Regions from separate parts of the Amycolatopsis granulosa genome, predicted to be linked through region 1. Evidence: riboswitches for the same ligand, from Rfam matches in the RefSeq annotation. Region 1 holds a riboswitch; each other region holds the start of a gene.

Region 1 (4,431 bases):
GACCACATCGGCGGGCTGGACTCGGTGTTCGAGGGCCGAACGGTGGGGGCGGTCGCGGTCGGGCCCGGCCGGCAGCCGGACTGGGCGTGGCGGCAAGTCGGCCAGATCGCGATGCGCCACCGTGTCCCCCTGCTCGAACTGGAACCGGGACGGCGGCTGGAGTGGCCCGCGCTGACCCTGGAGGTACTGGGGCCCGGATACGTGTCCGAAGAGGAGGACGACGACGGAACACAGATCAACAACGGCTCGGTCGTACTGCGCGCGGGCACACCGGCGGGCCGTGTGCTGCTGACAGGTGACGTGGAATTGGCCGCACAGGCCGACCTGCTCGCCTCGGGCGCGGACTTGCGCGCCGACGTCATCAAGGTCCCGCACCACGGCAGCAGGTTTTCACTGCCGCAGTTCCTCGCCGCGGTGTCCGCGCGGCTGGCGCTGGTCAGCGTGGGTTCGGGCAACCGCTACGGCCACCCGAACCGCACGACACTCGACACCCTGACCGCGGACGGCGCGCTCGTCGCCCGTACGGACACCGACGGCGACACCGCGGTGATCCCCGATCAGTCCGGCCCCGCCGTGGTGCGCCGGGGAAAGTGAGGTGAACCGTGATCAGAGACCGAGAGCCTCGTGCACGGCCGCCGCCGACGGCGGGACCGTCGCCTTCGGCCCGACCTCGTTCTCGATCGCGTCCAGGGTCTTCAGGCCATCGCCGGTAATCAGGAGGACGGTCTCGGCGTCCGGGTCGATCTTGCCGGCCTCGATGAGCTTCTTCGCCGTCGCGACGGTGACCCCACCGGCGGTCTCGGTGAAGATGCCCTCGGTGCGGGCCAGCAGGCGGATGCCCTCGACGACCTCGGCGTCGGTCACGTCCTCGATCGCGCCGCCGGTGCGGCGGACCGTGTCGAGCACGTAGGGGCCGTCGGCCGGGTTGCCGATCGCCAGGGAGCGGGCGATGGTGTCCGGCTTCACCGGCTGGACCACGTCGTGACCGTTGCGGAAGGCCGTGGAGACCGGCGAGCAGCCGGCCGCCTGGGCACCGAAAACCTTGTACGGGGTGTCGTCGACCAGGCCGAGCTTGGCGAACTCGCGGAAACCCTTGTCCACCTTGGTCAGCTGCGAGCCCGAGGCGATCGGCACGACGATCTGCTGCGGGATCCGCCAGCCGAGCTGCTCGGCGACCTCGTAGGCCAGCGTCTTCGAGCCCTCGGAGTAGTAGGGGCGCACGTTGACGTTCACGAACGCCCAGTTCTCGTGCTCGGCAGCGAGCTCGGTGGCCAGGCGGTTGACGTCGTCGTAGTTGCCGTCGACCGCGACGAGGTTGCCGTCGTAAACCGCGGTGGTCAGGACCTTCGCGCGCTCGAGCGAGGACGGGATCAGCACGACGGACTGCCATCCGGCGCGGGCCGCGGCCGCGGCGACAGCGTTGGCCAGGTTGCCGGTGGACGGGCAGGCCAGGGTGTCGAACCCGAACTCGCGGGCGGCGGCGAGGGCGACGGCGACGACCCGGTCCTTGAACGAGTGGGTGGGGTTGCCGGTGTCGTCCTTGACCCAGAGGCTCTTCACGCCGAGAGCCTTCGCGAGCCGGTCGGCCTTCACCAGCCTGGTACAGCCCGGCTCGGTGTTCGGGATCTCCTCGACGTTCGAGGGCACCGGGAGCAGCTTCTTGTAGCGCCAGATGTTGCGCGGGCCGGCCTGGATGTCCTCGCGGCGCACACGGCCGAAGTCGTAGGCAACCTCGAGCGGCGAGAAGTCCTCGGCGGAGACGAACTCCGGGGCGAGCGGCTGGCGGTGGCCCTCTTCCTTGGAGACCAGTTCCACGGCCGGGCCGAGGTCGACGGTGCGGCGGGTGGTGGTCGAATCGAGGGCTGCGGTCATCGCGAGGTTCCTTTCCTCATCTGTCCCGCTGACGCGGGCCGGAATTGGCACCGTGATCGCCAGCTACCTCGCGGAATCGAGATGACAGGCTGACGCCGGTTGCCGGGGCTTCGTCGGGCCGTTCCCTCTGCCCCTCTGGATGAGCGGTATTCGGTTGTGGTGGCTGTCGCCCTCGGGCGATGCCTGGATCACAACATACGGCACGCCGCTCCGGCCACGCCATGCCCCTGCGGGTTTCATCACGCTCCGGAGCTGTCGGTGGCTCGTGGCAGGATTCGGGACGTGACCGCGTCGGCAACCACGTCCGCCCCCCTGCAGCTCGTCCTCGGCGAGGAGGAGCTGCTCGTCGAGCGAGCCGTCCGGAACGTGCTGGAGCAGGCCCGCCGGGACGACCCGACGGCCGAGCTGACGAAGGTCCGCGCGCCCGACGTGACGCCACCCGCCCTGGCCGAGCTGGTCAGCCCGTCGCTGTTCAGCGAAGGCCGGGTGATCGTGCTCGACGGTGCGCAGGACATCGGTCAGGAACTGGCCGACGCGGTGCTCGCGTACGCGAAAATGCCGGCCGACGGGGTCGTCCTCGTCGTCGTCCACACCGGCGGCGGCCGCAGCAAGGCCGCCAAGGCCCTGCCGGCGGCCCTGCGCAAGGCGGGAGCCGAGGTCACCGAGTGCCCGAAAATCACCCGGCCGGCGGACCGGGAGTCGTTCGTCCGCAACGAGGTCCGGCAGGCCGGGGGCAAGATCGACCCCGCGGGTGTCGCGGCCCTGATCGATGCCGTGGGGTCGGACCTGCGCGAGCTGGCCGCGGCCGCGTCGCAGCTGGTGGCGGACTCCGGGGGCCGGGTCGACGAGGAAGCGGTGCGCCGGTACCACCGGGGCCGGGCGGACGTGACCGGCTTCGCCGTTGCCGAGAAGGCCGTCGCGGGGGAGCGTGGCGCGGCCCTGGAGGCGATGCGGTGGGCGCTGCAGATCGGCGTCGCGCACGTCCTGATCGCCGACGCCCTCGCCGACGCGGTGCGCACCATCGCGCGAGTGTCCGCGGCAGGCCGCGGCAACCCGAACCAGATGGCCGGCGAGCTGGGCATGCCGCCGTGGAAGATCCGCAAGGCCCAGGGGCAGTCCCGCGGCTGGACGCAGGCCGGCCTCGCTGAGGCGATGGCCGTGGTGGCGCGAGTGAACGCCGAGGTCAAGGGCCAGGCCGCGGACCCCTCGTACGCCCTCGAACGGGCCGTCCTGGAACTCGCCTCGGCCCGCGACAAGCGCTGATCAGACGATCAGTGGCGCCGGGCGCTGGGGAATCAACCCCATGACCGGCCTGCGGGGCAGGTTGCTCGCGACGTGCGCTGGGGGTGCTGCGGTGCGCATCGAGGGCGGCGCTTGCGCCGGGCACTGTGGCCGGGCGTGCGGGAGCCGCTGGTGTCGTGTGCTGGGGCAGGTAGCAGGGGCGGGCCTTGCCGGGATCCGCTCGCGACGAGCGCTGGGGGCTGGCGCTGACGTGCGCCCCGGTGGGCGCTGCTCGTGTCGTGTCCAGGGAGGCCTGCCGGCGTCCTTCCCGGGGAGCCGCTGGGACCGGCGCCGGGTGGTCGCTGTGGTTGGTCTTGGCGCCGCCCGCACGGGCGCCGGAGGGCGGGGCGCTGCTGATGCAGGCAAGTCGGGCCGGCCGGCGGATCGCCGGCCGGGCGAGCGTGGGCCACGGCGGGCTCCCGGAGCTGGGCGGGCGGTGCGCCGGTGCGCGGGCGAAACGTGAACGGGGCGGGCACCCTGCCGGATGCCCGCCCCGTCACGAGGAGATCAAGCTCAGAGCTCGTTGACGCGCTTGGCCATGGCCGACTTCTTGTTCGCGGCCTGGTTCGCGTGGATGACGCCCTTGCCGGCGGCCTTGTCCAGGGCGCGAGCAGCGACCTGCTGCAGCTCGACGGCCTTGGCCTTGTCGCCCGACTCGGCGGCCTCGCGGAACTTCCGGATCGCGGTCTTCACCGAGGACTTGACCGACTGGTTGCGCTGGCGCGCCTTCTCGTTGGTCTTGATGCGCTTGATCTGGGACTTGATGTTGGCCATGAAGGCGCTCCTTCGATCTGTCGGTGGGCTTCGCTGCCGCGCTGTACCGGCCCCGGCGTGCGGGTTTCCTCCCTGGCGGAATGCCACACGGCAACGACCGTCAAGGTTAGCAGGGCGCTAGGGTGGCATTCGCACCGGTCGGACAGGAGGCACGTGAACGGCACCGCGCTGGGGTTCGTCCTCACCGCCGCCGTCGTGCACGCCGGGTGGAACCTCGCGGCCAAGCGGGTCGACGCCGGCGCCCCGTTCGTCTTCCTCTACTACACGGTCTCCGCGGTCGTGTGCGCCCCGCTCGCCGTCCTCGCGCTCGTGGTGGGAGGCACACGTCCACAGTGGACATGGTTGCCGGCTGCGCTGCTCACCGCGATCTTCCACATCGCCTACGGTGTGGTGCTGCAGCGCGGTTACCGCGTCGGTGACCTGTCCGTCGTCTACCCGCTGGCCCGGGGGAGCGGGCCGCTGCTGTCGGTGCTCGCCGCCGTCATCCTGCTCGGGGAGCGGCCG
Region 2 (4,431 bases), 520 kb from region 1:
GGTCACCTCGAGCAGCACACCGGCGGAAAGGCGGTCGGACTTGCCGGCCGGACGGCCGTCGAGCAGGACGTCACCGGACTCGGCGAGGTCGGCGACCACGGTGCGGGACAACCCGAGCAGCTTCGCCAGCCCGGCGTCCACGCGCATGCCGTCGAGCCCGTCCGGGACGGGCAGCATCCGTGCGCTCACCGCTTCGCCCTGCCCTTCACGGTGCCGTCGTACTCGCGGCCCAGCAGCGACAGCAGCACGATCAGCGCGCCGCCGACGCAGATCGCGGAGTCGGCCACGTTGAAGACCGGCCACACGTCGCCGTTGGGCGCGAACAGCGACACGAAGTCGACCACGTGCCCGCGCAGCACCCCCGGTGCCCGGAAGATCCGGTCCGCCAGGTTCCCGACCGCGCCGGCCAGGACGAGCCCGAGACCGATCGCCCAGCCGACCGACCGCAACCGCTTGGCGAACCAGATCAACGCCACGACCACCCCGAACGCGACGACCGCGAACACCCAGGTCATCCCGGTGACGCCGAGGCCGAACGCGGCGAACGGGTTGCGGATCAGCTGCAGGTAGACGAGCCCGCCGAGGATCCGCACCGGTTCGTGCCCCGCCAGGGTGGCCACGACGATCGACTTGGTGACGACGTCCAGGGCGAACACGGCGACCGCGATCACGGCCAGCAGCAGGGCACGCCGCTTGGGCCGCGGGGTCACCTGCTGCTCGTCCGGCACGGTGTCCGGGGAGGGCTGGGGGTCACTGCTCACCCCGTCATTGTCCACGTCAGGCGGGACCGCTCCGGTTCAGGCCAGGAAATCCGGCAGCGGCCGCGGGTCGGGGCTGGGCGCCCACCGGCCGTCGGTCACCGCGTAGGTCCAGCGGGCACCGCGGGCGACGATCTGCCGCAGCGCGGTCAGCAGCCGGTCCACGTGCTCGGCGGTGGTGCCCAGGCCGAGGCTCACCCGCAGTGCCTGCTGTCCCGCGCCCCCGGTGCGTGCCACCAGCCGCCGGGTCGCGACGTGGGCGCAGAACGCGCCGTCGCGCACACCGATGCCGTACTCGGCCGACAGGACCGCCGCCACCCAGCCGGGGTCGAACCCGTCGAGCACGAAAGCGACGGTGCCGACCCGCTCGGCGGCGCCGTCGAACAGGCGCAGCTCCGCCAGCCCGGGCACGGCCGCGAGGCCGCGGGTGAGCCGCTCCAGCAGCTGCTGCTCGTGCGCGGTCACCGCGTCCCAGGAGGCCGCCAGCTGCTCGCACGCCACGCCCAGCGCGTACACCCCGACGGTGTTGGGCGAGCCGGCCTCGTGCCGCTCGGTACCGGTCTGCCAGGCGACGCCGAGGCGGTCGCCGTCGCGGCGCACCGCTTTCGTCGCCCCACCGCCGGCCAGGTACGGATCCGCGGCGCGCAGCCAGTCCGCGCGGCCGACGAGCGCACCGGCACCGTAGGGCGCGTACAGCTTGTGACCGGAGAGCGCGACGTAGTCCACGTCGAGTTCCCGCAGCGAGATCGGCCGGTGCGGGGCGAGCTGGGCGCCGTCCAGCGCGATGCGCGCGCCGTGGCGGCGGGCCACCGCCGCGATCTCGGCCACCGGCAGCAGTTCGCCGGTCACGTTCGACGCGCCGGTCACGACCACCAGCCGCGGCCCCTCCGGGCACGCCGCGAGTGCACTGTCCACTGCGGACACGGCGGCGAGCCGGGTGTTCGGCAGCGCGATCCGCCGCACGTGGGGCCCGCGCCACGGCAGCAGCGCCGCGTGGTGCTCGGTGTCGAACACCACCACCGACGTGTGCCGCGGCAGGCTGCGGGCCAGCAGGTTCAGCGCATCGGTGGTGTTGCGGGTGAACACGACCGCGTCGCCGGTGCGGGCACCGGTGAACCGGCGCAGCACCTCGCGGGTGCGCTCGTAGACCTTTGTGGACACCTGCGAGGCGAACCCGGCGCCGCGGTGCACGCTGGCGTAGTGGGGCAGGAACTCGTCCACCGCGCGCCGCACCGGCTCCAGGCAGGGAGCGCTGGCGGCGTGGTCGAGGTTGGCGTAGCCGAGCTGACCACCGGTGACCAGGGGGACGGCGGCGGCAGCGGTGACGGCCGGGGTGGTGACGCGATCGAGAGCGAGAGTCATCGAGGCTCCTCGGGTCCGGGGACCCGCAGGGGGTCCGCGCTTGCCCGCCGCACTGCGCGACGAGCCAGGTCCTCACCCGGGGCACCCCACCGCGGAAGGAGGGTTGCCGGCCAGCGAGCCGGGGCTTGGCGCTGGCACTCATGACCTACCGCGACACCGTAGCGGATCCGGTCCGCACCGCGCCAGCGGGTCTCACTTCCCGGACTCGCCCATCCAGCGGGCCAGCGGCCCGGCCCGGTCCACCGCGCGGATCCGGCGCTCGGCCGCCTCCCGCGCGGATTCGGTGCTCACGATCAGGATCTGGTCGCCGCGCTGCAGCCGGTCGGTGCGCCCGGGCGGGAAGCTGCGGCCGTCGCGGACGATCAGGCTCAGCGAGGCCCCGGCCGGCAGCCGCAGCTCCGACAGGTACACCCCGTGCAGCCGGGAGCCGGGCGCGATCTTGACCTGGAGCAGTTCGGCCTGCAGCTCGTCCAGCGGCGCCGCGTCGACCTCGATCTCCTTCGGCTCGGCCGCGGCGGACAGCCGGAGCAGCCGCGCGAGCGGGCCGAGCGAGAGGCCCTGCACCAGGGTGAGCACGATGACCAGCACGAACACCGCGTCGACGAGCCGTTGCGCGCCGGGCACCTGCCGGGCGAGCGGGATCATCGCCAGCACGATCGGCACGGCCCCGCGCAGCCCGGCCCAGGCCACGAAGACCTGTTCGCGCAACGGCACCTGGAACGGCAGCTGCGCGATGAGCACCGACACCGGGCGGGCGACCACCAGGACGACGCCGGCGGCGATCAGGCCGGGCACGATCGACTCCAGCAGCCGTTCCGGTGAGGCGAACAGGCCCAGCAGCACGAACAACCCGATCTGGGCGAGCCAGCCGAGCCCCTCGGCGAAGGACAGGGTGTCCGAGCGATGCGGCAGCCGCGAGTTGCCCAGCACGACCGCGGTGACGTAGGTGGCGAGCAGACCGGAGGCGTGCAGCAGCTGACCGGACGAGTAGGCCACCACGCACACCGCGACCGTCGCAAGTGGATACAGGCCGGTGGCCGGCAGCGCGGCCCGGCGCAGCGCCCATCCCCCGGCGAACCCGAGCAGCAGCCCGAGCACGACACCCGCGGCGAGCTCGTACACCACCAGCAGCGGCAGCGACCAGTCGAAGCGGGTGCCCTCGGCCAGCACGACCACCGCCATGTACGCGGGCGCGTCGTTGATGCCGGACTCCAGTTCCAGTGCGCCGGCGAGGCGTCTGGGCACGCCGACACCGCGCAGCACGGAGAACACCGCCGCCGAGTCGGTGGAGGAGAGGACCGCACCCCACAGCAACGCCGTCCGCCAGTCCAGTCCGAGCAGCCAGTGCAGGGCCGGACCGGTGATGGCGATGCTCAGCCCGACCGCCACTGTGGACAGTGCGACGCCCTGGGCGAGGGCGGGCCGCACCGCCGTCCACCGGGTGGTGAGGCCGCCCTCGGCGAGGATCATGACCAGGGCGGCCAGGCCCAGAGCCTGGGTCAGGAACGGGTCGGCGAAGCGGATGCCGAACCCGGATTCGCCGAGCAGTACGCCGATCGCGAGGTACAGCAACAGCGACGGCAGGCCCAGCCGGGTGGAGAGGCGGACCGCGAGCACCGCGGCGAGCAGGACGGCGGCGCCCAGCCCCAGCACGACCGGCAGCTCGCCCACCCGCACCTCCCCTGCCCGGTTTCGTCAGGCATTCAGAATAGGGAAGCGAGACGCTCGGCCGCGCCGGGCGGGTCGGAAGTGAGCTCGATCAGCTTGTCCCGGCCGCGTTCCCCTTGCACGACAACGAGATCGCGGGCGCGCACGCCGAGTGCCGCGGCGAGCACCTTGCGCACCGCCTCGTTCGCCCTGCCCTCGACGGCGGGTGCGCGCACGGCGACGACGAGTGCCCGGCCGCGCGAACCCTCCCAGGTGCCGCCCACGCGATCCCGCCGGGATCCCGGCTTCACCCGGATGGCGAACCTCATCGGGACGAGCCGGGCAGGACGGAGGTGCGGCGCGGAGCGGCGGACCGGTTCCGCATCACGCGGCGCCCGGCAGCCGCACGCCCAGCCGCGCCAGCGGCTCCGCGGCCGCGGCGGTCACGTGCACCGCCCGGTCCGGCCGCCGCTCGAACCAGCCCGCCCCGACACCGTGCGCGAACAACGCCGCCGCCAGCGCCCCGCCCAGGTGGTCGCGCCGCTGCGTCCAGTCCAGGCATCCGCGGAGCAGCGGGCGGCGGCCCCCGGCTGGTACCCCGACGCCCAGCTGGTCCAGCACGGCCCGGCCGTGCGGCGTCAGCGCCAGACCCGATCCGGCCGAG
Region 3 (4,431 bases), 2.5 Mb from region 1:
GCCTGGACGAGACGGTGGACTGGTTCCAGTCCAGCGGTGGTGGCGCGGTGGGCACCCTCGACTGGCCCGACGTGGACGAGTTCTCGGACGACCTGGCGGTCACCGAGCACGACATCCGCACGGTGCTGGGCTCGGACGCGGACGATCTCATGGCCGAGGCCGAGATCGACGTCGACGAGCTGATCAGGCTGATCAACGCCGAGACCACGTTGCTCCCGGCGCTGGCCATCCCGGATGAGGTGTCGGAGGACCGGACCGCGGCCGTCGAAGCCGAGGAGGAGCCGGAGAAGGCCCTCGTCACCGCGGTCAAGACCTGGAAGCGCCGGTTCCTCCGGGGCTCGGTCCTGGCCCTGCTGATCAGCCTCACCGGTGGCGGCGCGGCCGCCCTGGCGATGAACAAGAGCGTGACCGTCGACGTCGACGGCCACACGCAGACCGTGCACAGCTTCGGCAAGACGGTCGGCGAGGTCCTCGAGGACGCCGGTCTCACCGTCGGTGAGCACGACGCGCTGTCCCCCTCGCCGCAGGCGCCGGTTGGTGACGGCGGCGTCATCAAGCTGGAGCGCGGCCGCAAGCTGAACCTGCTCGTCGACGGTGTGGCCCGCGAGTCCTGGGTCCGCGCGACGAGCCTGCAGGAAGCCATCACGCAGCTGGGCCTCGGCGACGAGTTCGGCCCGGGCACGGCCTTCTCGCTGCCGCTGGACGCGGAGCTGCCGCTGGACGGCGCGACCGTCGAGATCAAGACCGTCAAGAACATCACCGTCTACGACGGCGACGCGGCCCCGCGCCAGCTGAGCACCACCGCGGTCACCGTGGAGGAGTTCCTCGCGCAGCAGGGCCTGGCGCTCGGCCCGGACGACTCGGTCGACGGCGGCGCGGGCGTCAAGCTGACCAACGGCGCCGAGGTGCACATCTCCCGCACCGGCGTGTCCGTGATCAACCAGGAGGAGGACATCGATCCTCCGGTCCAGGAGGTCAAGGACGCCACGCTGGACGCGGGCAAGGAGGTCGTCCAGGACCCGGGCACGCCGGGCAAGCGGCTGGTGACCTACCGGATCACCAAGCGCAACGGCAAGGAGACCGGCCGGGAGCAGCTGTCGGCCAAGGTGGTGCTCGAGGCCAAGCCGAAGATCGTCCGGGTCGGCACCAAGCAGCCGGTGGTCAGCGACGGCTCCGTCTGGGACGCCATCGCCAGGTGCGAGTCCGGCGGCAACTGGTCGATCAACTCCGGCAACGGCTACTACGGCGGCCTGCAGTTCAACAAGAGCACGTGGGACGCCTACGGCGGCGACCAGTACGCGGCCTACCCCCACCAGGCCACGCGTGAACAGCAGATCGCGGTGGCGACCAAGGTCCGCGACTCCCGCGGCGGCTACGGCGCCTGGCCCGTCTGCGGCGCCAAGGCCTCCGGCTGACCCCGTCAGCACACCCATGATGCCCCCGGCCACCGGCCGGGGGCATCTGATTTTTCCGGCGCACTACCATCACGCGAGTGACCGCACTGCTCGGACCAGCCGAGATCCGTGGCTTGGCCGCCGAGCTGGATGTCCGCCCCACGAAGAAGCTCGGCCAGAACTTCGTCCACGACCCGAACACGGTCCGCCGCATCGTGGACCTCTCCGGCGTCGGCCCGGGCGATCACGTCCTCGAGGTCGGTCCCGGTCTCGGCTCGCTGACCCTCGGGCTGCTCGGCTCGGGTGCGCGGCTGACCGCGGTCGAGATCGACCCGGTCCTCGCGCGGCGCCTGCCCGCGACCGTCGCGGAGCGCGCCTCGGGGGCCGCGGAGAGGTTCACCGTCCGCACCCAGGACGCCCTGAAGCTGAGGGCCACCGACCTCGCGGACCAGCCGACGCACCTGGTCGCCAACCTGCCGTACAACGTCGCCGTCCCGGTGGTCCTGCACCTGCTGGCCGAGCTGCCGTCGCTGGCGCACGGCCTGGTGATGGTCCAGACCGAGGTCGCCGACCGGATGGCCGCGGGACCGGGCAGCCGCATCTACGGCGTGCCGAGTGTGAAGCTCGCCTGGTACGGCCCGGCCCGCAAGGTCGCGCCGGTGCCGCGCGCGGTGTTCTGGCCGGTGCCCAACGTCGATTCCGCGCTCGTCGCGTTCGAGCGGTCGGCGGAACCGGCGTCGGGCGCGGACCGGGACGAGGTGTTCGCGGTCGTCGACGCCGCCTTCGCCCAGCGCCGCAAGACCCTGCGGGCCGCGTTGTCGTCCTGGGCGGGGTCCGCCGAGCGGGCCGAGGCGATCCTGCGCGCGGCGGGTGTCGACCCACGCACCCGCGGTGAGCAGCTCGGGGTGCGGGACTTCGCGAAGATCGTCGAGAGCAAGTCCTTACCACCGTTGGTGTGATCTCGCACCCTGATCCGGACCTGGGACTTGCCAAGAAGATACGAGGTCCGCTGTACTCTTTGAGGTATCCATCCCGAGCGGCTGAGAGACCTGGCTCGCCGAAGCCGCAGCAACCACCCCAACCGGGGGGCAGGTGCTAACGCCAGGACCGATGGAGGATTCTTGTGTATCGCATGCTGCTCACGAGGCGCCGCGTCGTCGACGAATGTCGTCGCACGGTCTGTGCGTGTCGTCGCTGACCGCTTCTCTTTTCCTCACCGTTTCCTGACTTCGCTTGACCGTCCTCTGTAGACGGTCGCCTTGGTGTGCGGTCGGCGCGTTCGCGCCCGTTGTGCTGGAGCCCTTCGTGATCACTGTCGAAAACCTGACCAAGTCCTTCCCCGGTGCCGCCAAGCCCGTTCACGCCCTGCGGGACGTGAGCGTCGAGGTGCCCGCCGGCGCCCTGTTCGGCGTCGTCGGTCCCGCCGGCTCCGGCAAGTCCACCCTGACCCGGTGCATCGCCCTGCAGGAGAGACCCGACCGCGGGACCGTCCGCCTGGACGGGCTGAACACCACCGGCCTGGACGGGCGGAAGCTGCGCGAGGTGCGCCGCCAGGTGGCGGTGCTGGACGCGCAGCCCGTGCTGCACGCCGACCGCACGGTCGCCGGCAACGTCGCGGCCCCGCTGGAGCAGCTGGGCCTGGAGGGCCCGCAGCGCCGGAGCCGCGTCGGCCGTCTGCTCGACCTGGCCGGCCTCACGCAGCGCGCGGCGCAGCGCCCGGTCGAGCTGACCCCCGGCCAGCGCCGCCGGGTCGCGCTCGCGCGGTCGCTCGCCGCCGGTCCGGCCGTGCTGCTGGCTGACGACCCGACCGCGGGTGTCGGCGCCGAGGAGGCCGGTTCCGTGCTGGCCGTCCTCGATCGCGCCCGTGCGGAGCTGGGCGTCACCGTGCTGCTCGCCACCCAGGACGGCGCCGCGGTGCGGCGGGTCTGCGACGGCGTGGCCGTGCTGGAGGACGGACGGCTCGTCGAGCAGGGCACCGTGCTCGAACTGCTGTCCACCCCGGGCAGCAAGGTCGCGCAGACCCTGCTGCCCGCGATCGACACCCCGCGGACCCAGTCGTCGCGGTACGACCGGTCGGTCGACGTGGTGCTGATCGGGTTCGCGGCCGTCGGTGCGCTGCTGCCGGAGGCCGCTGCCCGGTTCGACGTCGAGCTGGCCACCATCGGCGGCGGGCTGACCCGCGTCGGCGACACCCCGGTGGCCCGGTTCCGCGTCGGCGTCAACGGCAGCCAGGCCGACGCGGCACTGGCGTGGATCGCCGACCGCGGCGCCCACGTGGTGCACCCGAAGGAGGGCCCGAAGAGCATCGTCGCGGCCTGACCGGCTGGCGGTACCGGGGGCGTCCCGTGAACGGGACGCCCCTTCCGCCGGACTCACCGTCCGCGGACGAGGGCGCCGGCCGCGATCGAACCCACCGCGACGATCCCGGCGGCCCAACCGTTCGCGACCGCGAAGCCGTGCACCGTCGCGGCGGGCAGTCCGAGGCCGGCGGCGGAGGCGGTCGCGCTCGCCGCGATCGTGTTCAGCGACGCGGTGCCCAGCGAGGCACCCACCTGCTGCGAGGTCGTGACGAACGCCGACGCCACCCCGGAATCCTTCGGTGCCACGCCGGCGGTGGCGATGTTCATCACGGTCGGCATGGCCAGCCCGGCCCCGGCCCCCAGCACCAGTTCCGCGGGCAGGATCAGGCTCCAGTACGAGGTGCCCACCGACAGCTGGGTCAGCACGGCGAGCCCGGCGGCCAGCAGCAGGAGGCCGATCACCAGCAGCGGCCGCGGCCCGGTCCGCGGGATGAGCCGCCGGGTCAGCACCGTCGAGACGGTGATGTTGGCCAGCAGGAACGGCAGGAACGCCAGGCCCGCACCGAACGCGCCGAACCCCATGATCCCCTGCAGCTGGTAGGTGAGGAACAGGAACATCCCGAACATCCCGAAGGCCGCGAGCGCGATCGTCAGGAAGCCGGCGGAACGGGTCCGGTCGGTCAGGACGTGCAGTGGCAGCAGTGGGTTGCCGGCCTTGGCCTGCCGGAGCACGAACG

The links. A riboswitch is a leader RNA that binds a small molecule or an ion and turns the genes downstream of it on or off. The one in region 1 is predicted to bind S-adenosylmethionine.
Region 2: linked by a shared signal. The riboswitch ahead of FHX45_RS05570 (aminotransferase class V-fold PLP-dependent enzyme) and the one ahead of thrC (threonine synthase) in region 1 are both predicted to bind S-adenosylmethionine.
Region 3: linked by a shared signal. The riboswitch ahead of FHX45_RS20285 (methionine ABC transporter ATP-binding protein) and the one ahead of thrC (threonine synthase) in region 1 are both predicted to bind S-adenosylmethionine.

Annotation. Positions count from the first base shown of each region.
Region 1 is NZ_JAANOV010000001.1:1,661,360-1,665,790, reverse strand. Features, by position in the region: gene FHX45_RS08010 (ComEC/Rec2 family competence protein) at 1-594, shown strand, start outside; gene thrC (threonine synthase) at 607-1,872, opposite strand; SAM riboswitch class I at 1,886-2,018, opposite strand; gene holA (DNA polymerase III subunit delta) at 2,155-3,135, shown strand; gene rpsT (30S ribosomal protein S20) at 3,667-3,927, opposite strand; gene FHX45_RS07990 (EamA family transporter) at 4,081-4,431, shown strand, end outside.
Region 2 is NZ_JAANOV010000001.1:1,143,633-1,148,063, forward strand. Features, by position in the region: gene FHX45_RS05560 (RluA family pseudouridine synthase) at 1-189, opposite strand, end outside; gene lspA (signal peptidase II) at 186-761, opposite strand; gene FHX45_RS05570 (aminotransferase class V-fold PLP-dependent enzyme) at 798-2,120, opposite strand; SAM riboswitch class IV at 2,152-2,266, opposite strand; gene FHX45_RS05575 (potassium/proton antiporter) at 2,313-3,791, opposite strand; gene FHX45_RS05580 (DUF167 domain-containing protein) at 3,824-4,096, opposite strand; gene FHX45_RS05585 (metalloregulator ArsR/SmtB family transcription factor) at 4,152-4,431, opposite strand, start outside.
Region 3 is NZ_JAANOV010000001.1:4,121,628-4,126,058, forward strand. Features, by position in the region: gene FHX45_RS20275 (transglycosylase family protein) at 15-1,415, shown strand; gene rsmA (16S rRNA (adenine(1518)-N(6)/adenine(1519)-N(6))-dimethyltransferase RsmA) at 1,493-2,353, shown strand; SAM riboswitch class I at 2,419-2,511, shown strand; gene FHX45_RS20285 (methionine ABC transporter ATP-binding protein) at 2,700-3,713, shown strand; gene FHX45_RS20290 (MFS transporter) at 3,767-4,431, opposite strand, start outside.